Regions from separate parts of the Kitasatospora sp. NPDC058492 genome, predicted to be linked through region 1. Evidence: riboswitches for the same ligand, from Rfam matches in the RefSeq annotation. Region 1 holds a riboswitch; each other region holds the start of a gene.

The links. Region 1 has a riboswitch for cobalamin ahead of metE (5-methyltetrahydropteroyltriglutamate--homocysteine S-methyltransferase). Riboswitches for the same ligand answer to the same signal wherever they lie in the genome.
Region 2: it holds a riboswitch for cobalamin, as region 1 does, so the genes downstream of both, ACFWPI_RS34190 (ribonucleoside-diphosphate reductase subunit alpha) here and metE (5-methyltetrahydropteroyltriglutamate--homocysteine S-methyltransferase) in region 1, are expected to answer to the same signal.
Region 3: it holds a riboswitch for cobalamin, as region 1 does, so the genes downstream of both, ACFWPI_RS14845 (HoxN/HupN/NixA family nickel/cobalt transporter) here and metE (5-methyltetrahydropteroyltriglutamate--homocysteine S-methyltransferase) in region 1, are expected to answer to the same signal.
Region 4: it holds a riboswitch for cobalamin, as region 1 does, so the genes downstream of both, ACFWPI_RS36805 (ABC transporter substrate-binding protein) here and metE (5-methyltetrahydropteroyltriglutamate--homocysteine S-methyltransferase) in region 1, are expected to answer to the same signal.

Annotation. Positions count from the first base shown of each region.
Region 1 is NZ_JBHXMU010000006.1:20,254-27,667, reverse strand. Features, by position in the region: gene ACFWPI_RS05935 (CbiQ family ECF transporter T component) at 1-1,037, shown strand, start outside; gene ACFWPI_RS05930 (ABC transporter ATP-binding protein) at 1,034-2,737, shown strand; gene ACFWPI_RS05925 (ECF transporter S component) at 2,734-3,660, shown strand; cobalamin riboswitch at 3,690-3,912, shown strand; gene metE (5-methyltetrahydropteroyltriglutamate--homocysteine S-methyltransferase) at 4,077-6,392, shown strand; gene metF (methylenetetrahydrofolate reductase [NAD(P)H]) at 6,482-7,399, opposite strand.
Region 2 is NZ_JBHXMU010000075.1:22,544-29,957, reverse strand. Features, by position in the region: gene ACFWPI_RS34210 (glycosyltransferase family 2 protein) at 1-18, opposite strand, end outside; gene ACFWPI_RS34205 (hypothetical protein) at 150-1,052, opposite strand; gene ACFWPI_RS34200 (glycoside hydrolase family 26 protein) at 1,235-2,689, opposite strand; gene ACFWPI_RS34195 (hypothetical protein) at 2,830-3,732, opposite strand; cobalamin riboswitch at 4,277-4,419, shown strand; gene ACFWPI_RS34190 (ribonucleoside-diphosphate reductase subunit alpha) at 4,611-7,028, shown strand; gene ACFWPI_RS34185 (ribonucleotide-diphosphate reductase subunit beta) at 7,049-7,414, shown strand, end outside.
Region 3 is NZ_JBHXMU010000019.1:366-7,779, reverse strand. Features, by position in the region: gene efp (elongation factor P) at 1-83, opposite strand, end outside; gene ACFWPI_RS14880 (Xaa-Pro peptidase family protein) at 163-1,269, opposite strand; gene rpmF (50S ribosomal protein L32) at 1,360-1,533, opposite strand; gene rpsR (30S ribosomal protein S18) at 1,614-1,850, opposite strand; gene ACFWPI_RS14865 (CobW family GTP-binding protein) at 1,863-3,029, opposite strand; gene rpsN (30S ribosomal protein S14) at 3,035-3,340, opposite strand; gene rpmB (50S ribosomal protein L28) at 3,340-3,576, opposite strand; gene rpmG (50S ribosomal protein L33) at 3,734-3,898, shown strand; gene ACFWPI_RS14845 (HoxN/HupN/NixA family nickel/cobalt transporter) at 4,046-5,158, opposite strand; cobalamin riboswitch at 5,188-5,402, opposite strand; gene ACFWPI_RS14840 (ArsR/SmtB family transcription factor) at 5,484-5,867, shown strand; gene ACFWPI_RS14835 (Fpg/Nei family DNA glycosylase) at 5,920-6,729, opposite strand; gene ACFWPI_RS14830 (AAA family ATPase) at 6,810-7,414, opposite strand, start outside.
Region 4 is NZ_JBHXMU010000092.1:21,403-28,816, reverse strand. Features, by position in the region: gene ACFWPI_RS36820 (ferredoxin) at 1-624, opposite strand, end outside; gene ACFWPI_RS36815 (ABC transporter ATP-binding protein) at 621-1,439, opposite strand; gene ACFWPI_RS36810 (iron ABC transporter permease) at 1,436-2,515, opposite strand; gene ACFWPI_RS36805 (ABC transporter substrate-binding protein) at 2,512-3,483, opposite strand; cobalamin riboswitch at 3,578-3,783, opposite strand; gene ACFWPI_RS36800 (hypothetical protein) at 3,903-4,544, opposite strand; gene ACFWPI_RS36795 (type I polyketide synthase) at 4,820-7,414, shown strand, end outside.

The DNA of each region.
Region 1 (7,414 bases):
TCCTCGCCGTGCTCGGCTACGTGGTCACCGCCCGCCGGACCGAGGCCCCGTGGGCCCGCGGGTTCACCTACTACCTGTGGCTGGCCCTGACCGTGGTGGCGATCCGGGTGGTGTTCCGGTGCGTCTTCGCCACCGGCATCACCCCGCACGACCACCTGCTCTTCTCGCTCCCGCACCTCCCCACCCCCGCCTGGTACGCGGGCATCCGGATCGGCGGGCCGGTCTCCCTGGAGGCGACCCTCTCCGCCGCCTTCGACGGGCTGCGTCTGGCCTGCCTGATCTGCTGCATCGGCGCCGCCAACACGCTCGCCAACCCCAAGCGCGCCCTGCGGGTCCTGCCCGGCGCCCTGTACGAGCTGGGCGTCGCCGTGACGGTGTCGCTGAGCGTCGCCCCGCAGCTGGTGCAGAGTGTCCAACGCGTCGCCCGGGCAAGGCGGTTGCGGGCCGGGCAGCGGAAGGGCGTCCGCGCGCTGCGCAGCATCGTCGTCCCGGTGCTGGAGGACGCGCTGGAGCGTTCGCTGCACCTGGCCGCCGCGATGGACTCGCGCGGTTACGGCCGCTCCGGCACCGCGACCCGCCGCTCCCGCCGCGTCACCGGCGCCCTGATGCTGCTCGGCATGTGCGGCCTGTGCGCCGGGGTGTACGGGCTCCTGGACGGAACCGCCCCCGCTGCCCTGGGGCTTCCGGCCTTCCTCGCGGGCGCCCTGCTCTGCGTGGCGGGGCTGATCCTCGGCGGCCGGCGCGTGCGGCGCACCACCTACCGGCCGGACCGCTGGCAGGCCGCCGAGTGGGGCGTCGCGGGCTGCGGGGTGATTGCCGCCGTCCTGCTGTTCGCCACCGTCGGCTACGCCGCCACCGACCTCAACCCCTCGCTCTACCCGCTCAGTTGGCCGAGCCTGCCGCTCGTCCCGGTGTTCGCCCTGCTGCTGGCCGGCGCCGCCGGGGTGATCGCGCCGCCGCCGGGCCGTACCCCGGAACCCGCCACCGGGGCCCGCCGCACCGGCACCGACCGCACGACCCCCGAGGTGAGCACGTGATCCGATTCGACCAGGTCGGCGTGGTGTACGACGGCGAGACCACCCCCGTCCTGCGCGACGTCGACCTGCACATCCCGGAGGGCGAGCTCTGCCTGGTGGTCGGCCGCACCGGCGTCGGCAAGTCGACCCTGCTCGGCGCCGTCAACGGCCTCGTGCCGCACTTCACCGGCGGCACCCTGCGAGGCAGGGTCACCGTGGACGGCCGGGACACCGCGCACCACCCGCCGCGCGAACTCGCCGACGTGGTGGGCGTGGTGGGGCAGGACCCGCTGGCCGGCTTCACCACCGACACGGTGGAGGAGGAACTCGCCTACGTCATGGAGCAGTTGGCCGTCCCGCCGGAGGTGATGCGCAAGCGCGTCGAGGAGACCCTCGACCTGCTCGGCCTCGCCGACCTGCGCCACCGCGCCCTGCACGAGCTCTCCGGCGGCCAGCAGCAGCGCGTCGCCATCGGCTCGGTGCTCACCGCGCACCCGCGCGTCCTGGTCCTGGACGAACCGACCTCGGCGCTCGACCCGACCGCCGCCGAGGAGGTGCTCGCGGCCATCACCCGCCTGGTCCACGACCTCGGCGTCACCGTCCTGCTCGCCGAACACCGCCTGGAGCGGGTCGTCCAGTACGCCGACCGCGTCGCCTACCTGCCCGGCGACGGGACGGTCGTGCACGGGCCGCCCGCCGAGGTCTTCCGGCACGCCGCGATCGCGCCGCCCGTCGTCGACCTCGGCCGGCTGGCCGGGTGGCGGCCGCTGCCGCTCTCCGTCCGGGACGCCCGCCGCGCCGCCGCCCCGCTGCGGGAGCGGCTCACCGACGTGCCCGTTCCTCCGCCGCGCCGGGCAGCGGTGGCGGGGGAGCGGGTGCTGGACGCCCGGGGGGTGGTCGTCCGGTACGGGCCGGTCACCGCCGTCCGGGAGGTCGGGCTGGAGCTGCGGGCCGGCGAGGTCACCGCGCTGATGGGGCGCAACGGCTCGGGCAAGTCCTCGCTCCTGTGGGCCCTCCAGGGCTCCGGCTCCCGGCAGGGCGGCAGCGTGCAGGTCCGCGGAGCCGACGGCGGGCCGGCCGCGGACCCCAAGCGGCTCTCCGCGACCAGGGCCCGGCAGCTCGTCGGGCTCGTCCCGCAGACCCCGACCGACCTGCTGTACCTGGAGACGGTCGCCCAGGAACTCGCCCAGAGCGACCTGGAGGCCCGCAGCGCAGCAGGCCCGACCACAGCCGGGCCGACCGCCGCAGGTCCGACCACAGTCGGCCCGGCCGCAGCAAGCCCGACCGCGCGGCAGATCCTCGACCGGCTCGCCCCCGGGATCCCCGATGGCACCCACCCCCGGGACCTCTCCGAGGGCCAGAAGCTGGCCTTGGTCCTGGCGATCCAACTGGCCGCCGCGCCAAGGGTGGTGCTGCTGGACGAACCCACCCGAGGGCTCGACTACCACGCGAAGGAAGCGCTCACCGGCATCGTCGACGCCCTCGCCGCCGAAGGCCGTACGGTCGTCGTCTCCACCCACGACGTCGAGTTCGTCGCCGCCGCCGCCGACCGGGTGGTGGTGATGGCCGAGGGCGAGGTCGTCGCCGACGGTCCCACCGCCGAGGTCATCGTCGCCTCGCCCACCTTCGCCCCCCAGACCGCCAAGATCCTCGCGCCGCTGCCCTACCTGACGACCCGACAGGTGGCCGCCGCCCTCGCGCCCGCGCAGGCCGCCCGGTGAGCGCCGTCCGGATCCCCGGCCGGGCCCGCGTCGTCGCGGCCCTGGCCGCCTTCATCGGCCTGGTCGCCTTCACCTGGCCGTTCGTCGTCGCCCCCGGAACGTTCGGCTCCTCCTACGCCCCGCCGCTGATCTTCGGCGCCCTGCTGGTCCTGGTGCTCGCCGTCGTCATCGCCGAGATCGCGGCCGGCGGCATCGACGCCAAGGCCCTCGCCATGCTCGGCGTCCTGTCCGCCGTCAACGCCGGGCTGCGCCCGCTCGGCGCCGGCACCGCCGGGGTGGAGACGGTTTTCTTCCTCCTCGTCCTGGCCGGCCGGGTCTTCGGCCCGGGCTTCGGCTTCACCCTCGGCTGCACCTCGCTGTTCGCCTCCGCGCTGCTCACCGGCGGCGTCGGCCCCTGGATGCCGTACCAGATGTTCGGCTGCGCGTTCGTCGGCATGCTCGCCGGGCTGCTGCCGAGAACCCGACGGCGGCGCTGGGAGGTGGCGATGCTGGCCGCGTACGGGGCGTTCTCCGGGTACCTCTTCGGCTTCCTCCTCAACCTCTCCTTCTGGCCGTTCTCCACCGACCCGAACAGTTCCATCGCCTACCTGCCGGGGCTGCCCTTCACCGAGCAGTGGCACCGCTACCTGCTCTTCGACCTCGCCACCTCGCTCGGCTGGGACACCGGCCGGGCCGTCACCACCTTCACCGCCGTGCTCGTCGTCGGCCCGGCCGTCCTCACCGTCTTCCGCCGCGCGGCCCGCCGCGCCAACTTCGAGCCCACGGTGCGCTTCGAAGCCCCGGACGCCCCGGACGGTCGACGAGTCACCGCGAACGACACCGCGAACGCCGCCGCGAACGACACCGCGAACGCCGCCGCGAACGACACCGCCACCGGCTCCGCGAGCGGCGAGGGAGTCTCACCATGCGGACGGCTTCCGTGAATTCCGCGTCGGCCCCGGCGGTTTGCCCCTAAGCTGGCGACGCAGCTGGTTCGTCCTGCCCGCCAGGCAGGACGTCGCAAGAGGGAACCCGGTGGGAATCCGGGACTGCCCCGCAGCGGTGAGTGGGAACGACCGCCGTCATACGCACTGGACCCGGGACGGGTCTGGGAAGCGATGGCCAGTAGGTACCGGACGCCAACAGGCCCGGTGCGCCCACGAGTCCGAAGACCTGCCCGTTGCCCGCCCGCGGACCGTTCCGCGTGCGGATATCCCGGTGACCTCGTGGGCGGGTCGGCGACCATACCAGGCGGGTCCGGCACGCGCATCGACGTGAGCCGCCGCCCGGTTCGTCATCCCTTCGCGCTCTCGTCCCGTCCCCGGGCACTTGAGGAGCCAGACTCGCGAAGGAGAGTCCCTTGACCACGAAGTCCGCAGCCGCGGCAACCAGGGCCACCGTGTACGGCTACCCCCGGCAGGGCCAGGGCCGGGAGCTGAAGAAGGCCGTCGAGGGCTACTGGAAGGGCACGGTCACCGCCGACGCCCTGCGGGAGACGGCGGTCGGCCTGCGCCGGAAGAACTGGGCGCAGCTCGCCGGGGCCGGTGTCCTGGAAGTGCCCACCGGCGACTTCTCGCTCTACGACCACGTGCTGGACACCACGGTCGCCGTCGGCGCGATCCCGCCCCGGCACCGGGATGCGGTCGAAATCGACGCGCTGGACGGCTACTTCGCCATGGCACGCGGCACCCAGGAGGTCGCGCCACTGGAGATGACCAAGTGGTTCGACACCAACTACCACTACCTGGTGCCCGAACTCGGCCCGGACACCGTCTTCACCGCGAACCCGGCCAAGGCCGTCGGGGAGTTCCGGGAGGCGCTGGCGCTCGGCCACACCGCACGCCCCGTGCTCGTCGGCCCCCTCACCTACCTGCTGCTCGCCAAGCCCGCCCCCGGCGTCGCCGAGGACTTCCAGCCGATCACCCTGCTGGACCGGCTGCTGCCCGTCTACGCGCAGCTGCTGGCGGACCTGAAGGCGGCCGGGGCGCAGTGGGTGCAGCTGGACGAGCCCGCCCTGGTGCAGGACCGCACCCCGGCCGAGCTGAACGCCGCCGCCCGCGCCTACCGTGAGCTGGGCGGCCTGGCGGACCGTCCGAAGCTGCTGGTCGCGAGCTACTTCGACCGCCTGGGCGAGGCCCTGCCGGTGCTGGCCAAGGCCCCGGTCGAGGGCCTGGCGCTGGACTTCACGGGGCCCGCCGCGGCGAACCTTGACGACCTGGCCGCCGTCGGCGGGCTGCCCGGCAAGCGGCTGGTCGCCGGGGTGGTCGACGGCCGCAACATCTGGATCAACGACCTGGAGAAGTCGCTGGCCACCCTGGCGACCCTGCTGGGCCTGGCCGAGCGGGTCGACGTCGCGCCGTCCTGCTCCCTGCTGCACGTGCCGCTGGACGCCGCCGCCGAACGCGACGTCGACCCGCAGATCCTGCGCTGGCTCGCCTTCGCCCAGCAGAAGGCCAGGGAGGTGGCGCTGCTGGCCCGGGGCCTGCGCGAGGGTACGGGGGCGATCGCCGCCGACCTGGCCGCCAACCGCGCCGACCTCGCCTCGCGCGCCAACTCGCCGATCACCCACGACCCGGCGGTGCGCGCCCGCACCGCCGCCGTCACCGACGCGGACGCGCGCCGCGCCCAGGCCTACCCGCAGCGGGCCGAGGCCCAGCGTGCCCGGCTCGGCCTGCCGCTGCTGCCGACCACCACCATCGGCTCGTTCCCGCAGACCTCCGAACTGCGGGTCGCGCGGGCCGACCTCACGGCGGGCCGGATCGACGCGGCGGCCTACCGGGAGCGGATGGAGACCGAGGTCCGGGAGGTCATCGCCTTCCAGGAGAAGGCCGGACTGGACGTCCTGGTGCACGGCGAGCCCGAGCGCAACGACATGGTCCAGTACTTCGCCGAACAGCTCACCGGCTACCTCGCCACCCGGCACGGCTGGGTCCAGTCCTACGGCACCCGGTACGTGCGCCCGCCGGTCCTGGCTGGGGACATCTCCCGCCCGCACCCGATGACCGTCGACTGGTTCGGCTACGCGCAGGGCCTGACCGAACGCCCGGTCAAGGGCATGCTCACCGGCCCCGTCACGATGCTCGCCTGGTCCTTCGTCCGCGACGACCAGCCGCTCGGCGACACCGCCCGCCAGGTCGCCCTCGCCCTGCGCGACGAGGTCACCGACCTGGAGGCCGTGGGCGCGGCCGTCGTCCAGGTCGACGAGCCGGCCCTGCGCGAGACCCTGCCGTTGCGCGCCGCCGACCGCCCGGCGTACCTGGCGTGGGCCACCGAGTCCTTCCGCCTGGCCACCTCGGGCGTCCGCGCCGACACCCAGGTCCACACCCACATGTGCTACGCCGAGTTCGGCGCGATCATGACGGCGATCGACGAGCTCGACGCGGACGTCATCTCGCTGGAGGCCACCCGCTCGCACATGGAGGTCGCCGGAGAGCTCGCCGGGGCCGGCTACCCGCGCGAGGTCGGTCCGGGCGTCTGGGACATCCACTCCCCGCGCGTCCCGAGCACCGAGGAGGCCGTGGAACTGCTGCGTGCGGGCCTGGCCGCCATCCCCGCAGAGCGGCTCTGGGTCAACCCCGACTGCGGCCTGAAGACCCGCGGCTGGACGGAGACCCGCGCCTCGCTCGACAGCCTCGTCGGCGCCGCCCGCCGCCTGCGCGCGGAACTCGCCGGCTGACCCACCGGCGACACGCCCCGGCCGGGCCCCGCACGCCGTGCGGCGCCCGGCCGGGTCGGGCCGCTTCCCCGACGGCGGCCCGGCCGGTTTCACCCGGACCCGAGAAGCCCGAGGTTCTGGTAGATCTCCGTCGTCACCGTCGAGAAGTTCATGGTCATGAAATGCAGCCCGGGAACTCCCTCGGAGAGCAGGCGCCGGCACATTTCGGTGGCGTGATCGATACCGATCGCCCGGACGGCCTTCGGGTTGTCCTGCTGCTTCAGCATGCTTTCGGAAAGCTCATCAGGAATAGCGGCCGTGGTCAGCGTCGGAATCCTCCGAAGTGACCGGATACTGGTCACCGGCATGATCTCCGGAATGACCGGAACGGTGCAGCCGGCCGATTCCAGTCGATCCCGGAAACGGAGGTAGCTGTCCACGTCGAAGAGCATCTGGGTGATGGCGTAGTCGGCTCCGGCCCGGCACTTCTCGATGAAGTGCCTGATCTCGGAATCCCAGTCGGGGGACCTCGGGTGCAGGTCGGGGAACGCGGCCACGCCGACGCAGAAGTCGCCGGACTCCTTGATCAGCCGTACCAGGTCGGCGGCGTACTCCACCCCGTCGGGGTGGCGGTGCCAGGTGCCCAGCGGATCGCCCGGCGGGTCGCCGCGCAGCGCCAGGATGTTGCGAACGCCCTGGTCGGCGTAGTGGCCGAGGATGTTCCGCAGTTCGGCGACGCTGTGGCCGACCGCGGTCAGGTGGGCGGTCGGTGTGAGGGTGGTCTCCTGCGCGATGCGGCCGGTGACGTTCACCGTCCGCTCCCGTGTCGACCCGCCGGCGCCGTAGGTCACCGAGACGAAGGTGGGGGACAGCGCTTCCAGGCGCCGGATCGCATTCCACAGGCCGACCTCCGCTTCGGCACTCCGGGGCGGCATGAATTCGAATGAAGAGGAAAGCCTGCCGGTCGCGAGGAGTTCGCGGATGGAGGTCGCCCGATCCGTGCGCGTGGAGGGAATTCCGAGTGTCATGGCAGGAGGTTAACC
Region 2 (7,414 bases), on a different contig from region 1:
GGGGGCTGTCGATGGCATGGCGAAAGTCGCTCCTCGTCTGCTGGCGGGCCGATCCCCTGCGGGAGCCGGGTCGTTCGTGGGCGGTCCGGGGTTGCGGCGGTCCAGGCCCGCGGCGGTTCAGGGCTGCGGCGGTTCGGGGCTGCGGAGGTTCAGGCCTGCGGCGGGCGGTCCGTCGGCGGACGGTCCGTCGGCGGGCGGTCGGCCGGGGGCGCGACCGGGCCCGGGGCGACCGGACCGGGCGTCACCGGCGGCGCGGCGGGCCACGGCTGCTGGGCGAGCGTCGACGGGTGCGGGGCCGGCTGGGTGGGCTGCTGCGCGTACGGCACCGGCTGCGACGGCTGGGCCGGCGCCGGCTGCGGCCAGGCGGCGGGCTGCGACTGCGGCGCCGGGGGCTGCTGCGGCCACGCGGGCTGCGGCTGCTGCTGGAACGGCGGCTGCGGTGGCCAGGCGGCCTGCGGCTGCGGCGGCTGTTGCTGCTGTTGCTGCGGCCAGGCGGGCTGGTGCTGGAACGGCTGCTGCTGCTGGAACGGCTGCGGGCCCGGGGCCGGCTCGGCCGGGATCGTCTGCAGCAGCGACCAGTGCAGCTGTCCGCCCGACGCCGCGGCGGCTTCCGACGCCCCCCGCTCCCGCCACTTCAGCCGGGCCAGCAGCAGGATCAGCGCCGCGGTGACGACCACGCCGAGCGCGAAGGTCGCGAGCTTGAGGCCGCCCTCGGTGGTGCTGGTGAACCACTCCCGCTGCGGCTTGTCCAGGAGTGCGCCGGTCAGGCTGCGCACCCGGTTGTACCCCTCGACCAGTGCGACGCCGGCCGCCACCCCGAGCGCCCAGGTGCGCCCGCGCAGCAGCAGGATTCCCGAAACCAGGTAGATCAGGCCGTAGTTGAGGCTGCCGGTCTCGGCGTCCACCGAGGTGCCGCCGTAGTAGAAGATGCCTTTGACGTAGGTCGCGAACCCGACCTGGCCGAAGCAGTTGTACGCCGCCCAGCCGAGCAGCACCACGCCCCAGCCGACGGCGATGCCGCCGGCCGCGCGCATCGCACGCGCCTGTCCCATCCCGCACCCCCGCCCCGCCGGGCCCGTCCCGGCGTCAGCCCCTCGGCTTCGCCGCCACAGGATGCCACACGGCACAACGGACACGGTATTCCGGCCGTTCAACGGAATTCAGTGGTGTAGCACACCTCGCGGCGACCGGCTCGGCGGACGCACGGGGCGGCTCGACGAACGCGCGGGGCGGCTCAACGGACGTGCAGGCCGCCCCAGTCGACGTTCGCGCCGAACGGGCCGGCGCCGCCGGTGAGCGCCAGCGGGCTGTGGTAGGTGGCGTTGACGTCCGCGCCGGAGTTGCGCGGCTGGTCCGGCGTCAGGTTGTCCGAGGTGAGCGACTGCCCCCAGACCGTCCAGATCGTCCAGGGCGTGCGCCGCAGCGTGTCCGGCTGGCGGGAGTTGACCGGGACGGCGAAGGACTCGGCCAGGATCCGCGGCTTGCCGTAGGCGGCGAGCCCGTCGTAGTACCGCTTGGTCCACACCTCGCCGGTGCCGATCGGGTGCGCGGGGCTGCCGCTGTAGTCGTCCACCCCGACCACGTCGACGTACTGGGAGCCCGGGTAGTAGTCCCACGGGTCCGCGCCGGGGGCTCCGTCCCAGGACACCGGCGTCCAGACGAACAGCAGGTTGTGCAGGCCCCTGGTCTCCACCAGGTAGCGGTAGGTGATCCGCCACAGCGCCTGGTAGTCGGCCGGCTTCTGGCCCGACCACCAGAACCTGCGGGCGCAGTCCTGCACGTTCATCTCGTGGTACGGGCGCAGCAGCACCGGCACGTCGTGGGCGGCCAGGTACTCCAGGTGGTCGGCCAGGTAGGACAGGTCGGTCATCAGCGCGCGGTACTCGGGGGTGTCGTGCGCGCTGTCGACGACGCGGCCGAACCAGCCCTTGTCCTTCGCGGCCGGGGAGTTCGAACAGAGCACCTGCTCGAAGGACTTGACGTCCGAACCGGGGTAGGGCTGGTGGAAGGACATGCCGACGATCCCGGCCGGCCCCCCGCCGTTGTCGGGCAGTTCGGTGGTGGTGCCGTCGCAGTTGTGCTGGACACCGGCCGTGCCGTAGCTGCCGTCGTCGGCGCGCGGGTGGCCGGACCAGACGGCGGAGAGCAGGTCGACGGCGTCGTCGGTGTACTGCCAGCCGGCCCGGCAGGTGGGCCACCGGCCGGCCGAGTAGGAGCGCGGGTCGCCGACACCCCAACCGGTCTGGCCGTAGCCGGGGCCGAGGTCGGTCTCGACGAAGCCGGGCAGCTTGCCGGTGAGGTCGGCGGCCTTCTTGTAGTAGTAGCCGACCTGCTTGGTGCCGCGGTAGTCGCCGTACTCGGGGTTGTTGCGCTCGTTGTGCGCCTCGACGTGCTGGCCGATCACCGTCCCGCCGCTCTGCCCGGTGCGGGCCTGCCCCTCCAGGTCGGCGAGCAGCTGCTGGACGGCCCGGGCGTTCGGCGAGGCCTGCGGGTCCCGGGCGAGCAGGTCCCGGCCGACCTCCGGCGGCAGGGTGCGGCCGGAGAAACCGACCGCCACCGGGACGCGGGCGGGCTGTTCGCCGTCGGCCCGGCCGTCGCGCTGCAACAGCGCCACGGCGCCCGCGGCCACCACGACCCCGGCCGCGGCCAGGACGGCGGGCTTGCCGCGCAGGGCTCTGGGCAGGGCCACGGACCGCTCCTCCGGTTGCTCGCCGGCACCGGCCCAGGCGGACACAACCGGAACACTCGTGCGAATGACTGCCCCGAGAGCCTGCCACACTCCCCCGGCCCCGGCGAGCGAACCCGCCGGGGCCGGGGTGTCACGGCGGATCAGCCGGCCGCGGCGGCCCCCGGCGCACCCGGCGCGGCCGCGGACGCGGCCTTGGCGCGCTGGAGCAGCTGGCCCTTCACGTGCTCGCCGAAGCCGGCGGCCGCCGCGGTGGCGGCGGCGTCGGCGGTGTTGCCGCCCTTCGCCGAGCCCTCGACCGTGAAGTAGGCGTACCGGCCAAGGGTGTTGTGCGTGTTGGTGCAGCCCGGCGTAGCGCAGAAGGCCGGCGCGCCCGGCGCGACGGCGCCCTTGAGGTGGCCGGTGTAGCTCTTCATCGAGGTCTCGGCCTGGATCTTGTGGTCGAAGACCGCGACGCCGACGGTCACCGCGCTGTCGCCGGAGACGTAGGTCGCCCGGAGCACCTTCTGGCAGCCCTGGTCACCGAGGACCTTGCCGAGCCCGCCGGTCGTCGAGTTCCCGTCCCAGCAGGGCGAGTCCAGCGAGACGAAGGTCCGGTTCCAGGTGGCGCCGTTGACCGTCACCTGGAGTGCGGAGAACAGCGCCCCCGCGTCCTGCGGCGCCGGGTCGGTGGCGGCCTCCCAGATCGGCTTCGACGGGTCGTCCGGCGCGCCGCCCGGGGTGCCGGACGGGTTCCCGCCCGGGGTTCCGGCGGCATTCGGCGCGGCACTCGGTGCGGCGGAGGACGGCCGGTTGGAGGCCGAGGCGGTCGGCCCGGCGGTCGGCTTGTCGCCGTCGCCCTTCGTCAGCAGCACCGCACCACCCGCGACCAGGCCGCCGACCAGGACGACCGCGACCGCCACGCCGAGGGCCCGCAGCCGGCGGCGGCGCTTGTCGTCCGCCGCGTTGCGGTCCGCCAGCGCCTGCCAGTTCGGCTCGGCGCGCTGCGGCGCCTGGGGCTGCGGGTACGGCTGCGGGTGCGCCTGCGAGTGTCCTTGGGGATGCACCTGGGGATGCGGCTGGGGGTTCGGCTGCCACTGCGGCGGCAGCTGCTGCCCCGGTTGGCCCGGCTGCGGCAGCGGAGGCTGCCCCGGCGGGCCGGGCTGCGCGGGCGGCTGCGCGGGCGGCACCGGAGGCCCGTACGAGGCCGGCGGCGGCCCGAAGCCCCCGCTCGGCGGCAACACCGGACCGGGCACCACCGGCGGCTGCTGACCGTGCGCGTCCCCCGGCCCGGTGGGAGGCGTTCCCTGCGGACCCTGCCCGGGTGCGCCAGTTCCGTCGCTCACGCGCCCCCTCGCTTCGCTCGATGATCGCTTCGCGGAACGCGCCCCTCGGCGCTTCGCTCGCTCATGCGCCCAGATCGTAGGGCATGCCCCCGCCAGCCGGTCCGCCCGGTGACCGTTCCGTATCGAAACCAGGACGCCGGAGCCCGGAACCAGGGCCCCGGGAGCCCGGATCCGAGGCGCCCCAAGGCCACGACCCGCCCCCTCCCAGCACCCCCGGTTATCGCGCCGACACACCGCGCCGTACTACATGTGGGGTCGCATCAGAGAGACACCACAAGATGTATGCTCAATCCTGCTGTCGATGCAGGGGAACCCGGTGCGAATCCGGGACTGCCCCGCAGCGGTGAGCGGGCGGCTCCAGCAGCCGCACCGCGAGTCCGAGTACCTGCCGACGGTGTGCGCACGGGCCCTCCCGCAGAGGCCGCGCCAGCACGAGAACTACCTTCCGGGCCTCGCGGGCGGGCCGGGGACGCCACTGTCGCGCGACGCTTCCTGCGTACGTGCCGTGCTCCCCTGCCCCGAACGGCCCGGTACCCCCCGATCACCGCCGCCGATCGCCGCCAGGAGAGAGCGCCTTGACCACCGCTGCCTCAGCCACCCTGCCCGCCCAGGGCACCGGCCCCGCCCCCACCGACCCGACGGTCTCCGACCCCGGCGGCGCGCTCCTTCGGCTGCTCACCGACCGCAGCGTCGACCTCCCCCAGGTGGACCCCGGCCATGTCGCCGCCGCCGCGCTGCGCGGCCGCCACGCCGGCTCGGACTTCGCCGAGCTGCGCGGGCTGGCCGTGGACGCCGCCGCGTCGATGATCGCCGAGGACCCCCAGTACTCGAAGCTGGCCGCCCGGCTGCTCGCCCTGGAGATCGTCGACGAGGCGAACAGCCAGGGCTCGCGCTCCTTCGCCGCCTCGATCGCCGTCGGCCACGACGAGGGCCTGATCGGTGACACCACCGCCGCCTTCGTCGCCAAGCACGCCGCCGCCCTGGACGCGCTGATCGACGTACACGGCGACGACCGCTTCGAGTACTTCGGCCTGCGCACCGTGCAGTCCCGCTACCTGCTGCGCCACCCGATCACCCGCAAGGTCATCGAGACCCCGCAGCACTTCCTGCTCCGCGTCGCCTGCGGCCTGGCGGTCGGCGACAGCGAGCAGTCCGTGCGCGAGGTCGCCGAGCTGTACGGCCTGATGAGCCGGCTGGAGTACCTGACCTCCTCGCCGACCCTGTTCAACTCCGGCACCCGGCACCCGCAGATGTCGAGCTGCTACCTGCTCGACTCCCCGCTGGACAACCTGGACTCGATCTACAACCGCTACGCGCAGATCGCCCGGCTGTCCAAGCACGCCGGCGGCATCGGCCTGTCCTACTCGCGCATCCGCTCGCGCGGCAGCCTGATCCGCGGCACCAACGGCAAGTCCAACGGCATCGTCCCGTTCCTGCGCACCCTCGACTCCTCGGTCGCCGCCGTCAACCAGGGCGGCCGCCGCAAGGGCGCGGCCTGCGTCTACCTGGAGACCTGGCACGCCGACATCGAGGAGTTCCTGGAGCTCCGCGACAACACCGGCGAAGAGGCGCGGCGCACCCACAACCTCAACCTGGCGCACTGGATCCCGGACGAGTTCATGCGCCGGGTCAACGCCAACGAGGACTGGTCGCTCTTCTCCCCCGCCGACGTGCCCGAGCTCGTCGACCTGTGGGGCTCCGACTTCGACGAGGCCTACCGCAAGGCCGAGCTGGCCGGCAAGGCCGTGCGCACCATCCCCGCGCAGACCCTGTACGCCCGGATGATGCGCACCCTGGCGCAGACCGGCAACGGCTGGATGACCTTCAAGGACGCCTCCAACCGCGCCGCCAACCAGACCGCGCTGCCCGGCCGCACGGTGCACTCCTCGAACCTGTGCACCGAGATCCTGGAGGTCACGGACGACTCCGAGACCGCCGTCTGCAACCTCGGCTCGGTCAACCTCGGCGCCCACGTCGCTCCCGGGGCCTCCGTCGACGACCTGCTCGGCGCCATGGACTGGGAGCGCCTCGACGCCACCGTCCGCACCGCCGTGACGTTCCTCGACCGCGTGGTGGACATCAACTTCTACCCGACCACCGAGGCCGGCACCTCCAACTCCCGCTGGCGCCCGGTCGGCCTCGGCGTGATGGGCCTCCAGGACGTCTTCTTCAAGCTGCGGATCGACTTCGACTCCGCCGAGGCCGCGCGGCTGTCCACCCTCATCGCCGAGCGCATCATGCTCACCGCGTACGAGCGCTCCGCCGACCTGGCCGAGCAGCTGGGCCGCCACGAGGCCTACGGCGAGACCCGCGCCGCCCGCGGCGAACTGCACATCGACCACTTCCCGACGGCCGCCCCGCAGTGGGCCGACCGCTGGACCGCGCTGCGCGCCCGCATCGCCGAGACCGGCCTGCGCAACTCGCTGCTGCTGGCCATCGCGCCGACCGCGACCATCGCGTCCATCGCCGGCGTCTACGAGTGCATCGAGCCGCAGGTCTCCAACCTGTTCAAGCGCGAGACGCTGTCCGGCGAGTTCCTCCAGGTCAACCCGTACCTGGTGCGCGAGCTCAAGGAGCTCGGCGTCTGGGACCAGCAGACCCGCGACGCCCTGCGCGAGGCCAACGGCTCCGTCCAGGAACTGGGCTGGCTGCCCGCCGAGGTCCGCTCGCTCTACCGCACCGCCTGGGAGCTGCCCCAGCGCGCGCTGATCGACCTGGCCGCGGCCCGCATGCCGTACCTCGACCAGAGCCAGTCGCTGAACCTGTTCATGGCGGCGCCGACCATCGGCAAGCTCAGCTCGATGTACGCCTACGCGTGGAAGGTCGGTCTCAAGACCACCTACTACCTGCGCTCGCGCCCGGCGACCCGGATCGCCCAGGCCGCCTCCGGTGCCGCCCGCGCCGCCGCGCCCGCGCCCGCGCCCGTGCCGGTGAACACCCCGACCCTCACCCCGGAGGAGGAGGCCGCGCTGGCCTGCTCCCTGGAGAACCCCGAGTCCTGCGAGGCCTGCCAGTGAGCACCCCCGACCGCGAGAAGATGCTGCTCGACCCCGGCTTCGAGCTGACCCTGCGCCCGATGCGCTACCCGTCGTTCTACGACCGGTACCGGGACGCGATCAAGAACACCTGGACCGTCGAGGAGGTGGACCTGCACTCCGACGTCGCCGACCTGGCCAAGCTCAGCGAGGGCGAGCGCCACCTCATCGGCCGCCTGGTCGCCTTCTTCGCCACCGGGGACTCGATCGTCTCCAACAACGTGGTGCTGAGCCTCTACAAGCACATCAACTCCCCGGAGGCGCGGCTGTACCTGTCGCGCCAGCTGTTCGAGGAGGCCGTGCACGTCCAGTTCTACCTGACGCTGCTCGACACCTACCTGCCCGACCCCGAGGACCGCAACGCGGCC
Region 3 (7,414 bases), on a different contig from region 1:
TGCTGGAACTCGACGACGGACCAGAGCTTGCCGCCCTCCAGCTTGAGGACCATGCCGTTCTTGAGATCGTTCGTGGAAGCCACGGGCGCACTTACTCCTGGATATAGCTGTCAAGGAACCAAGGCTTGCGTCCTGCCGCCGACGGCCGACGGGCGGCCGCGGTCACAGGGCGAGGAGCTCCTTGGTGGTGATGGTGAGCAGCTCGGGCCCGCCCTCCTCTGGGGGGCGCACCACGAGCGTGTCCTCGATCCGGACACCGCCCTTGCCCGGGAGGTGGACCCCTGGGCCGACGGTGACCGGCACGCGGCTGTCCAGTTTACCCATGTCCGACGGACCGAGGCGCGGCGCCTCCCGGATCTCCAGCCCGATGCCGTGCCCCACCGGGTGCGGGGAGGTCTCGGTGTGGCCGGCCGCCTCCAGGATCTGCCGCGCGGCCCGGTCGGGCACGTACTGCTCCACGCCCGGTCCGAGCGCCTCCCGGCCGGCCCGCTGGGCCCGGAACACCAGCCGGTGCAGCTCCACCTGCCAGGGCGCGGGGGCGGCGCCGATCACGAAGGTCCGGGCGGTGGAGACGCCGTAGCCCCGGTACTGGGCGCCCATCACCACGGTGAGGAAGTCGCCCTCCTCCACCCGGCGGTCGGTCGGCTGGTGGGCGGGCCGGCCGGAGTGGCTGCCGGTGCCGACGGACACCGGGTAGGCCGCCCGGTCCGCGCCGTGGTCGATCATCCGGCGTTCCAGCTCCATCGCCAGGTGCCGTTCGGTACGGCCGACCAGGATCGACTCCAGCAGTTCGCCGAGCGCCTGGTCGGCGATCTCGGCGGCGATCCGCAGGTCGGCGATCTCGTGCTCGTCCTTGACCACCCGCAGCCGCTCGACCACCTGCGCCAGGTCGGCCAGCCGGGCCCCCTCCGCCAGGCTCGCCACCGCGCGGTGGCGGCTGACGGTCAGGTCGTGCTCCTCCACCGCGAGGTCCGCCACGCCCAGTCGCGCGGCGGCGGCGGCCGCCGCCAGGGCGGTGTCCGCCGCGGCCGCCACCGGCACCTGGGTGACGTCCGGCGCGATCAGGTGCTCCCCGGTGTCGTCCGGCGGCAGATCGTCCGGCACTGCCAGCAGCACCCGCTCCCGGGTCAGCAGCAGCGTCGCCCCGCAGGGCGCGCAGCCCGTCAGATACCGCACGTTCGCCGCCCGGGTGATCAGCGCCGCATCGGCCCCGGCCGCACTGCAGTGCTCCCTCACCCGCTCCCGCCGACCCGCGTACGCATCAGACATGCGTCGAGCCTACGAACCCCCACCCCGATCCGCCCGCCGAGCACCCCCGACAGGGCGCGCTCCCGCCCCCGCACGCCCTCTTTGTGGTCGCTACGCCCCCTCCGGATCGATCAGGCCGCGGCGATAGGCGGGGACCAGGTTCTGGGGGACGAGCAGTTCGCGGCCGTTGAGGGTGATCGGGACGAGCTTCGGGGCCTTGCCCTTCCACTGGGCCCGGCGGTGCCGGGTGTTGCTGCGGGACGTCTTGCGCTTGGGGACGGCCATCGGGGGCTCCTTGTCGGGTGGTGACGGTGGTGGCGGTGGTGACGGCGGCGATGGCTACCGGGTGGTGCCGGCGGCGATGGCTACCGGGTGGTGCCGGCGGCGTACGGGAGGAGGGCCATCTCGCGGGCGTTCTTGACGGCCCTGGCCACGGCGCGCTGCTGCTGGACGGTGAGCCGGGTGACGCGGCGGCTCCGGATCTTGCCGCGGTCGGAGACGAAGCGCCGCAGCAGGTCGGTGTCCTTGTAGTCGATGTACTCGACGCCGGCCGCGAACAGCGGGTTCGGCCGGTCCTTGGGCGGGTTCGGTCGCTTACGCACAGTGACGGCTCCTCAGTGAACGGGGTCGAGCAGGTCCCGGAAGGCGTCCGGCAGGGCCTTCCAGCCGGGTTCGCCGGCGGCGAGTTCGGCGTCGGTGAGCAGACAGGAGTCGAGCAGCCCGGTGACACCGTCGACGTCCAGGCCCTCGGCGGTGAAGCTGAGCTGCTGCACCCGGTCGCCGTGCAGAGGGTGCCAGTCGAGGGCGGCGGCGGCCCGGCGGGCGGGCGGGTAGAGCTCCCAGGCGGCGTCGGGCAGGGAGGTGAGCCAGGGCCCGCACTCCTCGACCGCGAGGTTGGCCCCGGCGGCGTCCCAGGCGAGCATCAGGTCGGGCCGGTTGGCCAGCCAGAAGCGGCCGCGGCTGCGCTGGGCGGCGGGGACGAGCAGTTCCAGCGCCCGGTGCAGCCGCTCGGGGTGCAGCGGCCGGCGGCGCTCCCAGACCAGCGTGGTGACGCCGGCCTCGTCGCTCTCCTGCGGGAGCAGCGCGATCGCCGGGTTGACCCGGTCGCGGGCGGCGGCGACGTCGAAGCCGCCGAGGGCGGCCCGGGTGAGCGCGCCGGTGCCGAGCCGGACGACCCGGGCGGTGGGGTGGAGCTGGCGGAGCAGCGCGAGCCCGGGCGTGTGCGCCGTCGCGCGCGGGACGGCGAGGGTGGTGGCGTACTCGACCTGGTGGGCGAGCGCCTCCGCGCGGGTCCGCTGGTCCTGGCGGGCGGTGTGCTCGCCGTGGTCCACCAGGTCGTCGGAGACGGAGAGTTCGCCGATCAGCCGGTCCGGGTCGACGGCCGTGACCACGCCCGCGAGTTCGACGGCGTCCTCCAGATGGCGGCCGTCCGCCTCTCCCCCGGCGATCACCTCGACGGCCGGGTGCGGGTCGCTGCCGCCCCACAGTTCGACGATCGCGAGTCCGTACCGGCCTTCGTCGGCGATCCGCAGCAGTCGCGGCAGCAGGTCCTCGCGCAGGGCGCAGCAGGGGCAGTCGTTCACCAGCGGGACGTCGGCGGCGTCGAACCCGCCTCCCGCGTCGCGCAGTTCGCGGTGGACGACGCCCTGCGAGGCCTCCCGCAGGTCGTGGTGGAGGACCACCGCGTCCACCGCGGCCGCGGCCAACTCCCGGACGGCGGCGCGGCGTTCGGCGGCGTGCAGGCCGGCGACGACCACCACGGGCAGCTTGATCCCGTCCACGCCGCTCACCAGCTGGCCTTGCGGACGCCGGGCAGGTGGCCGGCGTGGGCGTGGACGCGGAGGTTGACCCGGGAGAGGCCGAAGGCGCGCAGGTAGCCGCGGGGGCGGCCGTCGACGGCGTCGCGGTTGCGGATCCGGGTGGCGCTGGCGTCGCGGGGCTGGCGGGCGAGTTCGGCCTGGGCGGCGGCGCGTTCGGCGGGGGCGGTGCCGGGGCCGGCGATGATCCGCTTGAGCTCGGCGCGGCGCTCGGCGTACCGGGCCACGACGGCGCGGCGCTGCTCGTTCTTGGCGATCTTGCTCTGCTTGGCCATCAGACCTTCCCCCCTCGGGCGCGGATGCGGGCGACGGCGGCCTCGATGCCGATCGTGTCGATGGTGCGGATGCCCTTGGCGCTGAGGGTGAGCCGGACGTACCGGCCCTCGCCGGGCAGCCAGTAGCGCTTGTGCTGGATGTTGGGGTCGAAGCGGCGGCGGGTGCGGCGGTGCGAGTGCGAGATCGCGTTGCCGAATCCGGGCTTGCGGCCGGTGAGTTGGCAGTGGGCGGACATGGGTGCTCCCTGACGTCCGGGAATGGGCAGGACGGAGCTCACGTTACACCAGATGAAAATGACTTCCATTTCGGTGTACGGTTTCGCCCCGGCCCCGAACACCCCGCCAACCCGCCAACCCGCCAACCCGCCAACCCGCCAACCCGGGAGGACACCCATGGCCCGTAGTGAACTGCGCCCCGTCATCAAGCTCCGCTCCACCGCCGGCACCGGCTACACGTACGTGACCCGCAAGAACCGCCGCAACGACCCGGACCGGATGGTCCTGCGCAAGTACGACCCGCTCGCGCGCCGGCACGTCGACTTCCGCGAAGAGCGCTGAACCCCGCCCGCCCGAACTGAACCCCGCACCGACGGAACGCCGACCGGCAGCGACCCGTACCGCCCCGCAGCGACGAAACGGCGCCTCCCCCGGGATCCCGGGGGAGGCGCCGTCGCTGCTCGCAGCCGTCGCCGCTCGCAGCCGTCACTACTCGGCGGCCACCCAGCGCTTCTCCACCCGGGCCAGCTTCCAGTAGGCGATCGCCGCGGCCCAGACCACCACGAACAGCCCGGCGATCGCGTAGCCGACGTTGTCCAGCGAGATGCCCGCGATCCAGCCGGTGACCGGGTCGGTCAGATCGAGCTTCTCGTGCAGCACGCCGACCAGCTCGATGGTGCCGATGACGAAGGCCACCGCGATCGACAGCCCGGTGATCGTCAGGTTGTAGTAGACCTTCCGGACCGGGTTGGCGAAGGCCCACTGGTACGCGAAGTTCATGAACGTCCCGTCCAGGGTGTCGAACAGGCTCATCCCGGCCGCGAACAGCAGCGGCAGGCAGACGATCGCGTACCAGGGCAACCCGGCCGCCGCGCCCGACCCGGCCATCACCATCAGGGTGACCTCGGTCGCGGTGTCGAAGCCCAGCCCCAGCACCATGCCCACCGGGAACATCTGCCCGGGCCGGGTGATCGAGCGGGTCGCCCGGTTCAGCACCCGGGCCATGAAGCCCCGCGAGTTGAGGTGCTCCTCCAGCTGCGCCTCGTCGTACGACCCGGCCCGCATCGCCCGGAACACCTTGAGGATGCCGAGCAGCGCGGCCAGGTTGAGCGCGCCGATCAGGTAGAGGAACGCGCCGGAGGCCGTCGTGCCGACCATCCCGAGCCACTTGTGGGTGGTCGAGTCGTCGTCCATCAGCGTGCTGGCCAGCTGCGCGCCGCCCGCCACCAGGGCGGCCATCAGCACCACCATCGAGGAGTGCCCGAGGGCGAACCAGAAGCCGACCGAGACCGGCCGCTTGCCGTCCGCCATCAGCTTGCGGGTGGTGTTGTCGATCACCGCGATGTGGTCGGCGTCGAAGGCGTGCCGCATGCCGAGGGTGTACGCGGTGATCCCCAGGCCCACGCCGAAGACCTGGGTGCCGACCGCGTAGTTGTGGGGCGCGACCAGGAAGATGAGCGTCCCGAACGCCACCACGTGCATGGCCAGGATCACCCCCATCAGCCCGGCCGTGCGAACGGTGTCCTCGCGCTTCCAGCGGAACGTGGGCAGCACGGACGGTGTCGCCGGCGCCTCGGCGGCGGCGGTTTCGGGCAGGGTCATTCGGGTCACGCTCCAGCACCTCGTGGAAACACTTCGTGAGATGCCGTGGCCGGTCTCCTGGCTTACGGGGGTCCCGTACCCGCCTTCCCAGGTGCGCGAGGCTCCCAGTGGCGTCGTGGGTACGGACGTCTCTCCATCGTCGACGATCACGATGGCCCGATCACAGTGGCGAGGGCCGCTCCGGACTGGGACCCCTGAGGATCCGTCACCGGTCTTCCCGAGCACCACGGCGGGGAACACCGTAGGGGTCAGGACCCACCCTTGCAAGGCTGCGCACCTGCGCAGGTGTCCAGGATCACAGGCCCCCTCCTGCAACAATGTGCGCATGCATCTCGTACCGGCCGACCGCGCGGGCCACCGCACCATCGACGGACACCGGGTCTGCGAGGCCATCGCCGCGATCGGCGACCCCGCGCACGTCCGCACCTGGGCCGAGCGGTTCTCCCTGCTCGCCGACCCCGGGCGGCTCGCCCTCCTGCTCGCCCTCCACCGGGCCGGCCCGCTCGCCGTCTCCGACCTCGCCGTCGCCACCGGCATGCGCGACCCCGCCGTGTCCCAGGCCCTGCGGCTGCTCCGCACCGCGGGCGTGGTCACCGGGGACAAGGACGGGCGGGTCGTGCGCTACCGGCTCGTGGACGAGGCCATGCGCCCCCTCCTCGACGCGTGCGCCGCCGCCGAACACCACGAGCCCACCGTGGCCGTCGGCTGACCGGCCCCCCGGAGGACACGCCGGGGCCCGGCCGGAGCAACCGCGGACCCGGTCAGGCCGCCTGGCAGGCGGGGCACCAGAAGAGGTTGCGCGCGGCGTGCTGCTCCGTCCGGACGTCGGTGCCGCAGACCAGGCAGGGCATCGCGGCCCGCCGGTAGACGTACACCTCGCCGCCGTGGTCGTCGACACGCGGCGGGCGGCCCATCGCCTCGGGGGTGTGCTCGGGCCGGACGGTGTCGATCCGGCCCGCGCCGACGCCCTCGCGCATCAGGGCGACCAGGTCGGCCCAGATCGCGTCCCACTCGCCCCGGGTGAGGTCGCGGCCGGCGCGGTGCGGGTTGATCCCGTGGCGGAACAGCACCTCGGCCCGGTAGACGTTGCCCACCCCGGCCAGCACCTTCTGGTCCATCAGCAGCGCGGCGACGGTCGTCCGGCTGGCCGATATCCGGCGCCAGGCGGCCTGCGGGTCGGCGTCGGCGCGCAGCGGGTCGGGGCCCAGCCGGGCGGCGACGGCGGCCTTCTCCGCGCCGGTGACCAGCGCGCAGGTGTTGGGGCCGCGCAGATCGGCGTAGCCGTCGTCGTTGGCCAGCCGCAGCCGGACCAGGCCGACCGGCTCGGGCGCGGGCCCGGTGCCGAAGGCGAAGCCGCCGTAGAGGCCGAGGTGGACGTGCACCCAGGCGCCCTCCTCGAAGCCGAGGAACAGGTGCTTGCCGACGGCTTCGGCCGCGGTGAGCAGCTGCCCGTCGATGGCCTTGGCCTCGTCGGCGAACCGGCCCTGCGGGCTGGACACCTCGACCGGGCGGCCGCCGAAGGCCTTCCGGTTCTCGGCGGCGAGGCGGTGGATGATGTGGCCTTCCGGCACGGGCGTCAGCTCCCCCGGGGTGGTTCGACAGGACCTGCACATCATCGCAGTCGGCGCCGACAGCACCGGATCGTCGCAGGTCAGCGGACCGGCATGCCCATCAGCCGGGCCAGGATGACGCGGTCCAGCTCGGCGGCGGTGCCGGCCACGTCCAGGTACGAGTTGTCGATGATCGGCAGCCCGGAGTTGTACCAGCCGGCCATCCGGCCGTGGATCCGCGCCACCTCCTCGTCACCGAGCCGCCGGGTGCCGCCGCGCCTGGCGTTGCGGTGCAGCACGGAGTCCAGGCTGGGCAGCAGCACGACCGGGATCATGCCGGGGCCGATGTGCCGCTTCCAGCCGCCGAGGCCGATGGCCGGGCGGTCCGGGAAGACGGCGTCGTCGATGATGCAGGAGATGCCGTTGGCGAGGTAGTTGCGGCAGGCGAAGCCGCAGGTGCGGCGGGCCAGCCGGTACTGCGCCTCGGAGGCGTTGTTCCAGCCGGACTGCGGGTTGGCGAAGCCGGACTGCACCCACTCGCGGACGTCGTCCAGGCTGATGTGCGCAGTCGGGCTGGGCCGGCGCTCGGCCCAGTACCGGGCGACGGTGGTCTTGCCCGCCCCGGCCGGGCCGATCAGCAGGACGGCGATCGGACTGGCGGGCGCGTGCCGCTGCGGCGGGTGGGCGGGGAGTTGCACGGGCGCGC
Region 4 (7,414 bases), on a different contig from region 1:
CCCGTACCAGACGTCGTCCGGCTGCACGCTGACGACGGGGGCCTGGTTGCAGGGGAACTGGCACCCCGTCTGGGTGACGAGCACGTCGTCGTCGCCGAGGCCGTGCTCGGTCAGCTTCTGTACCAGGGCGCGTAGCCCCTCCTCCGCGCCCTGGGCCGCGCAACGCGGGCCGCGGCACACCAGGACCTGGTGCCGGTGGCCGGGGACGTCCTCCCAGGCCGCGGACGTGAGGCCGGGCTCCTCGCCGGTGATGGCCTTCGTCACCGCGGCCACCGCGGGGACCGCGTCCGGTGAGTCGGCGAGGCGGGTCGCGACGAGGAGTTCGGGACGGTGGCCCGCGCGCTCGCGCCACCAGTGCGCCGCGATCCGCCGTAGCCAGGACTGGCCCGGGCCGGAAGCCGCGAGGCGGACGCCGATCACGACCACGGTCTCGGTGCCCGCGTCGGCCAGCCTGGTCAGCTCGGCCGACAGGGAGGGGTCCGCCTGCTGCAGGAAAGCGATCGAGGCCCGGTGCGACGCCGCGGTCCGGAGGAGTTCGTCACGACGGACGGCTTCCCCGATCGACATGCCGACCAGGAGCGTGGCACTGCGGCGGGCGGGTGCGCCCGGGGCGGGGAGGGTCATGGTGATGTCCCTTCGGGGAGCAGTCCGTTCCACCGGATGTGCGGCCTGTCGTGCCGGGGGTGTCGTTCCACGGTCACGTCGACGCCGTAGACGTGCGCGATCGTGGGCGAGGTGAGCACGTCGGAGCTGGGCCCGTGGGCGACCAGCCGGCCGTCGAGCAGGACGGCGACCTCGTCGCAGTAGGCGGCGGCGAGTTCGAGGTCGTGCAGCGCGGCCACCGTGGTGACGCCCAGCCCGCGCACGGCGCCGAGGAAGCCGAGTTGGTGGCGCAGGTCGAGGTGGTTGGTGGGCTCGTCGAGCAGGAGCACGCCGGGCTCCTGCACCAGCGCCCGCGCGAGCTGGACCCGTTGCCGTTCGCCGCCCGACAGCGTCGGCCAGGCCCGGTCGAGCAGGTGTCCGACGTCGGCCGCGGCAACGGCATCGGCGAACACGGACCGCTCGTGGGCGTCGGCGGCGGAGTCCATCGGCACGGGCCAGCGGCTGCGGTACGGCGTGCGTCCGAGCTCGATGACCTGACGGGCCAGCAGTGACAACCGGGTGTCCGCCTGCTGCTCCATGAAGGCCACCCGTCGTGCTCGTCGGCGGGCCGTGAGGGCGTGGAGGTCCTCTCCGTCCAGGAGGACGCGCCCCGCGCTCGGCCGGGTCAGTCCGGCGACCGCGCGCAGCAGGGTGGTCTTCCCGGCGCCGTTGGGCCCGAGCAGGCCCGTGATCCGGCCGGGGGCGAACGCGAGCGAGACCGCGTCCAGCAGCGTGGCTCCGCCGATGCGCACGCGGAGCTCCTCCGCGCGCAGCTCGGCGGGCGGCGTCACGGTCACTGCGGTCCCCCCTCGGCCCGCCCCTGGCGCCACAGCAGCCAGGCGAAGAAGGGCGCTCCGAGTCCGGCCGTGATGACGCCGACGGGGATCTCCCGGTCGGGCAGGACCGAGCGCGCCACGATGTCGCTGCCCACCAGGAGGGACGCACCCACCAGTGCCGACACGGGCAGCAGGAGGGCGTGGCGCGGGCCGCAGACCAGTCGGACCACGTGCGGTACGACCAGGCCGAGGAACCCGATGACGCCGGTGTTGGCGACCAGGCACGCGGTCACCAGCGCGGCGGTGGCGACGAGGAGCCAGCGGGTGCGCTCGACGTGGACGCCGAGGGAGCGGGCGGCGGTCTCGCCGAAGGCGAAGGCGTCCAGGTCGCGGGCCGAGGAGGCCAGGACCGTGACGCCGACCAGCGCGACCGCGGTCAGGAAGACGGCGGTGGGCCAGCGCACGCCGGCGACCGAGCCGAGCGTCCACTCCATGACACCGCGCGCCGCGTTGCGGTCCCCGAGGACCAGCACGACGAACGAGGTGTAGGCCCCGCACATCTGCCCCACCGCGATGCCGGCGAGCACGGTCCGGGTGGTCGGTAGGGACCGGGTGCGGGCGCCGGCCAGTGCCAGGACGACGGCGGCGGCGAGCAGGGCACCGGCGAAGGCCGCCGTCGCCACCGCGCCGGTGCCCACGGCGCCGGTCACGCCGACGCCGAGGACGATCACGGTGACCGCGCCTGCGGCGGCTCCGTCGGAGATCCCGAGCAGGAAGGGATCGGCCAGGTCGTTCCCGGTCAGCGTCTGCAGCACCGCGCCGCAGACCGCGAGGCCTGCGCCGGTGGCAGCCGCTCCCAGAACCCGGGGCAGCCGCAACTGCCAGACGATCTGGTCGTCCAGCAGCGTGACGTGCTGGCCGCCCAGCCCGAGACGGCGCGCCACGACATCGATCACCGTCCGGACCGGCTCGGGTTGCGAGCCCACGGCCAGGCCGAGGAGCACGGTGGTCAGCAGCAGGGCCGCACCGATGGCCAGGGCCGCCGTCGCGCGGCCCGGACCGGAGGGCCGCACGACGGGGCGGGGTTCGGTGGTCATGAACCCGGGTGCAGCTGGCCCAGCCCTGCGGACACCCGGGCGGCACCGTCGGCGAGCCGCACGCCGGGAGTCGACTCCGAGAACGGCACCACCACGAAAGCCTTGCGCTGCACGGCGGTGAGCTTGCTCAGCACCGGGTCGTTCTCCAAGTAGTCGATCTTGGACTGGGCGGTGTCCCAGCCGGCGTCCGCGACCACGATGGCGTCCGGGTCCGCCGCGACGACCTTCTCCCAGCTCACGTTCTGCCAGCCACCGGGCAGGTCCCCGAAGACGTTGCGGGCGCCCACGGCATCGAGCACGAGCTGAGGTCCGCCGTGGCCGGCACCGACGAACGGCGACTTGGTGTCCGAGTCGTACCACAGGACCTTCAGACCCTTGCCCGCGGCCGTCGCCGTGAACTGGGCGAGCTGCTGCTCCTGCTGCTGCTGGATCGCGGCGGCCCGCTCCGTGACACCGAAGACCTCGGCGACGTCGTTCAGTTCACCCCACACCGCCTGCCAGGTCGTCGGCGGCACCTGGCTCTTGTCCGAGCAGCCGAACGGGGACAGGTACGACGGGATGCCCTGGCCGCGCAGCTCGTCCCGGCTGCCCGCGACCTTGTCGGTGAACGCGCTGGAGTAGGAGGCGTACAGGAAGTCGGGACGGGCCGCGAGGAGCTTCTCCTTCGTCGGGTAGTCCTTGGAGAGCACCGGGACGGAGTCGTAGGCCGCCTTCCACTTCTCCGGGACGGAATCGTCGAGGTAGGCGGTACCGGCCATGCGGGACTGCAGGCCGAGGGACAGGGCCACCTCGGTGGCACCCTCGTTGAGCGTCACCAGCCGGGCGGGCGGCGCGCCGACCGTCACGGTCGTCCCGCAGTTGTCCACGCTCACCGGCGCGGCACTTCCGGCCGCCCCGCCGGACGTGGCGGGCGCGGGGGCGCCGGTGCAAGCCCCGAGCGCGCCGGTGAACAGGACGGCCGCGACCACCCGGCCGACACGTATCGGACCTGTGGGACGAACGGAACATATCGATCGAAACGGATACAGCAGACCGCTGGGCACGTGTTCTCCAAAACCCTCGTGGAACATGTCGCGCCGTGGCCGGTCTCCTGGCTTCCGCATCAACACGCCGCAGCCGACCTTCCCGGACGGCTCTTCCAGCCCGCCCAGTGGCCCTGACCGCTGGAAAAGCCGGTCAGCGAGGGCCGCGGAACTCCGCGGCAACAGTGGCGAGGGCCGCACCGGACTCAGACCGGTTTCCCGTACACCACGGCGATGGCAAGGTATCAGGCGTGGTCAGGTCGGTGCTGACCGGCTCAAGGACGCCCACCGGCCACGCGAAGCGCCGGCAGCGGCAGCGCCTTGACGGAGGTGTGTGTTCGGCCTGCCGGCTTTCCAGCGCGCTGTCACGCAGTGGCGGTGGCAGCTTCGGTGGCTCCGCCAGTTGAGGGTGACTGGAGGGAGCAGGCCGAGATCCGGACCGCGAGCTCCTCGTAGTCGACGGGTTCGCCACACAGCCGGCGTACGGAAGCAAGGCCCAGGCTGGCCTGTCCGGTGGCCTCCACGAGAGCACGGGAAGCAACGTAGAAGCGCCACTGGCCGATGTCGAGCGGGTCGTAGTCGGCGTGGGTGAGCGCGATATGGAGGGCGAAGACGTAGACATCCGCGTTGTAGGACTGCTCTGCGGCGTCACCGTCCTCGGGAGTCCAGGTGCGTCCGCGCAGCCGGGAGAAGCGAATCTCCGACAGCTGACGCTGCCCCCAGGCTTGGAGGTAGGCGCTGGTCTTGACCTCGATCCTGAGCCCGTCAGGCGTCAGGACATCGAAGCTGTCCCATTCCATGTTGCGTGCCACAGCGCCGACGGCGCGGTGGACCAGGAATTCCGCGAGCAGGCCCCGGGTGGTGTTGGTTCGCAAGTCGGGCATCGCGTAGCGCCAGAAGTCCAGCACCGTCCCGGCATCGGTGCCGCGGAAGGCCTCGTTGCCGTCGAGCGGCGCCAGTTCGGCCGGGGTGTGCCAGGCGTTGGGGGCGGCGGAGTCGGAGAGCATTCCCCCAGCCTGACACGGGCGCCGGACGGGGAGGGCGGTATCGGGGGCAGCGCTCAAAGTCCACGGCGCTGTGCCCTCGCGCCCTCCCGGGCTGGAGAGCTGCTGTTTCCGCAGGTCAGAGGCCTGATTGCTGCCTCGAAGTGCCGCGGTTCCTCGGCGGCCGCAAGCGCAGCTGCGGCGAGTCCGCAGGACTCGGTCTGTGCCCGTGTGTTACTGGGTACGGAGGGGATCGACGGGGGAGTGGGTCGCGAGTGGCGAGAGGTCGGAGCCGGGGCGTGAGTGGTGAACTGCGGTATGACGATCTGGTGCGGCCGCTGCCGGAGTTGCTGAAGAGGCACGCCGAACGGTCGGCGGAGCGGGTGGCGTTCCACGACTTCTCGCGCGGCGTCAGCTACGCCGAGTTGGAGCGGCGGACCGGGCGGTTGGCCGGGTCGTTCGTGCGGGCGGGGGTCCGGCGCGGGGATCGGGTGGCGCTCTGCCTGGGCAACTGCGTGGAGCTGGTGGAGGGTTGCCTCGCCGTGCTGCGGGCGGGGGCGGTCGGTGTCCTGCTCAATCCCCGCTCCTCTGACGACGAACTCGACTACTACCTGCGGGACAGCGGCGCCTCGGCCATCATCACCGACCCCGCGCACCTCACGCAGCTGCACCGCCTCGGCGCCGCGTACCGCGGCCTGCACACCGTGCTCACCGGGGCGGGCCCGATCCCCTCGAACGCCCCCGACGGCACCGTCCTCTTCGAGGCTGCGGCCTCGACCGGGGACGGGCCCGCGGCCCCCGACGATCTGGGGCTCGACGATCCGGCCTGGCTGCTCTACACCTCCGGGACCACCCACCGCCCCAAGGGCGTGCTCTCCACACAGCGCAGCGCACTGTGGTCGGTGGCGGCCTGCTACGCGCCGCTCTTCGGGCTCTCCTCCGAGGACCGGCTGCTGTGGCCGCTGCCGCTGTTCCACAGCTTCGGGCACTCCCTCGCGATCCTGGGCACCACGGCCGTCGGCGCGAGCACCGCGATCGCCGGCGAACTGCCCACGCCCGGTGAGGCCTTGACGCCCGGCGACCTGTGGCGCACGCTGCGCACCCCGAGCGCAGCCCTCGGCGGGCCGTTCACCGTCCTGGCGGGCGTCCCCACGACGTACCACCGGTTGATGGCCTCGGCGAAGGACACCCCGCTCCCCGCACCGCGGCCCGGGCTGAGGCTCTGCGTCACGGCGGGCGCGCCGTGCCCGCCCGAGCTGCGCGGGGCGGTGGAGGAGACGCTCGGCGCGCCGCTGCTCGACGTCTACGGCAGTACCGAGACCTGCGGCGCGATCGCGGTGGCCCGCCCGAACGGCCCCCGGGTCGACGGGTCCTGCGGACTGCCGGTACCCGGGGTCGAGGTCCGCGTCGTCGATCCGGACAGCGGGGCCGACGTCCTCGCGGGCGGCGAGGGCGAGATCTGGGTCAGCGGTCCGAATCTCATGACGGGCTACCACGACCAGCCGGAGGCGACGGCCGCCGCGCTGCGCGAGGGCTGGTACCGGACCGGGGACCTCGGGCGGCGCGCCGAACACGGCCACCTCGTCCTCACCGGCCGGGTCAGCGAACTGATCATCCGGGGTGGCGAGAACATCCACCCCACGGAGGTCGAGCACGTCCTGCGGGGCTGTCCCGGGGTGCGGGACGCCGTGGTCCTCGGCCTGCCGCACGGCGTCCTCGGCGAGGTCCCGGTCGCCTTCGTGGTGCCCGGCCCGGAGGGCCTGGACCCGCGGCTGGTGCTCGACGTCTGCCGCTCGCAGCTCGCGGAGCACAAGGTCCCCGTCGAGGTCCGTGAGATCGCGGCCGTCCCGCGCACGCCGTCGGGCAAGATCGTCCGCCATGCGGTGCTCAGCGACCCGGCTGCGGCGCCGGCCCCGGCCCCGGCCGGGGGCTCCCTGGGCCGCGGGCTGCTGTCGCTGCCCCGGGAGGAGCAGGAACGCGCGCTGTGCGAGAGGGTGTGCGCCGAGACGGCCCGGGTCCGCGGCCGCGCGCCGGAGCGCGGGCCTGAGGCGGACGGTTCGTTCGCTGACAGTTCCTTCGCGGACCTCGGGCTGACCTCGCTCGGCGCCATCGAGCTGATCGACCGGCTCGCGGCGTCGACCGGGCTGAGCCTGCCGACGACGCTGGTCTTCGACCACCCCACCCCTGCCGCCGTCGCCCGCCACCTGCACACCGAACTGTTCACCGCCGAGCCTGCCGTACCCACAGCCGAGGCCGTCACCGCACCGCGGACCGCCGAGCCGGAGGAGCCGTACGACCGGGACCCGGTGGTGATCGTCGCCATGGCCTGCCGCTACCCCGGTGGCGTGGAATCCCCCGAAGGGCTCTGGGAGTTGGTGTCGCAGGGCACGGACGCGATCTCGGACCTGCCGACCGACCGGGGCTGGGACCTCGCCGCCCTCTACGACCCCGACCCGGACCGGATCGGCACCTGCTACACCCGCAGCGGCGGATTCCTGCACAGCGCCGCGGAGTTCGACGCGGGCCTGTTCGGCATCTCGCCGCGCGAGGCGTTCGCCATGGACCCGCAGCAGCGGCTGCTGCTGGAGGTCACCTGGGAGGCGTGGGAGCGGGCCGGGATCGACCCGGCGTCCGTCCGGGACAGCGACACGGGCGTCTTCCTCGGCGTGATGTACGGCGACTACGCCTCCCGCTTCACCGAGCACGAACTGGAGGCCCACCTCGCCTTGGGCTCGGCCGGCAGCGTGGCCTCCGGCCGGCTCTCCTACGTGTTCGGCCTGCGCGGGCCCGCGATCACCGTCGACACGGCGTGCTCGTCCTCGCTGGTCGCCGTGCACCAGGCGGCCCAGGCGCTGCGCTCGGGCGCGTGCTCGCTGGCGCTGGCCGGCGGCGTC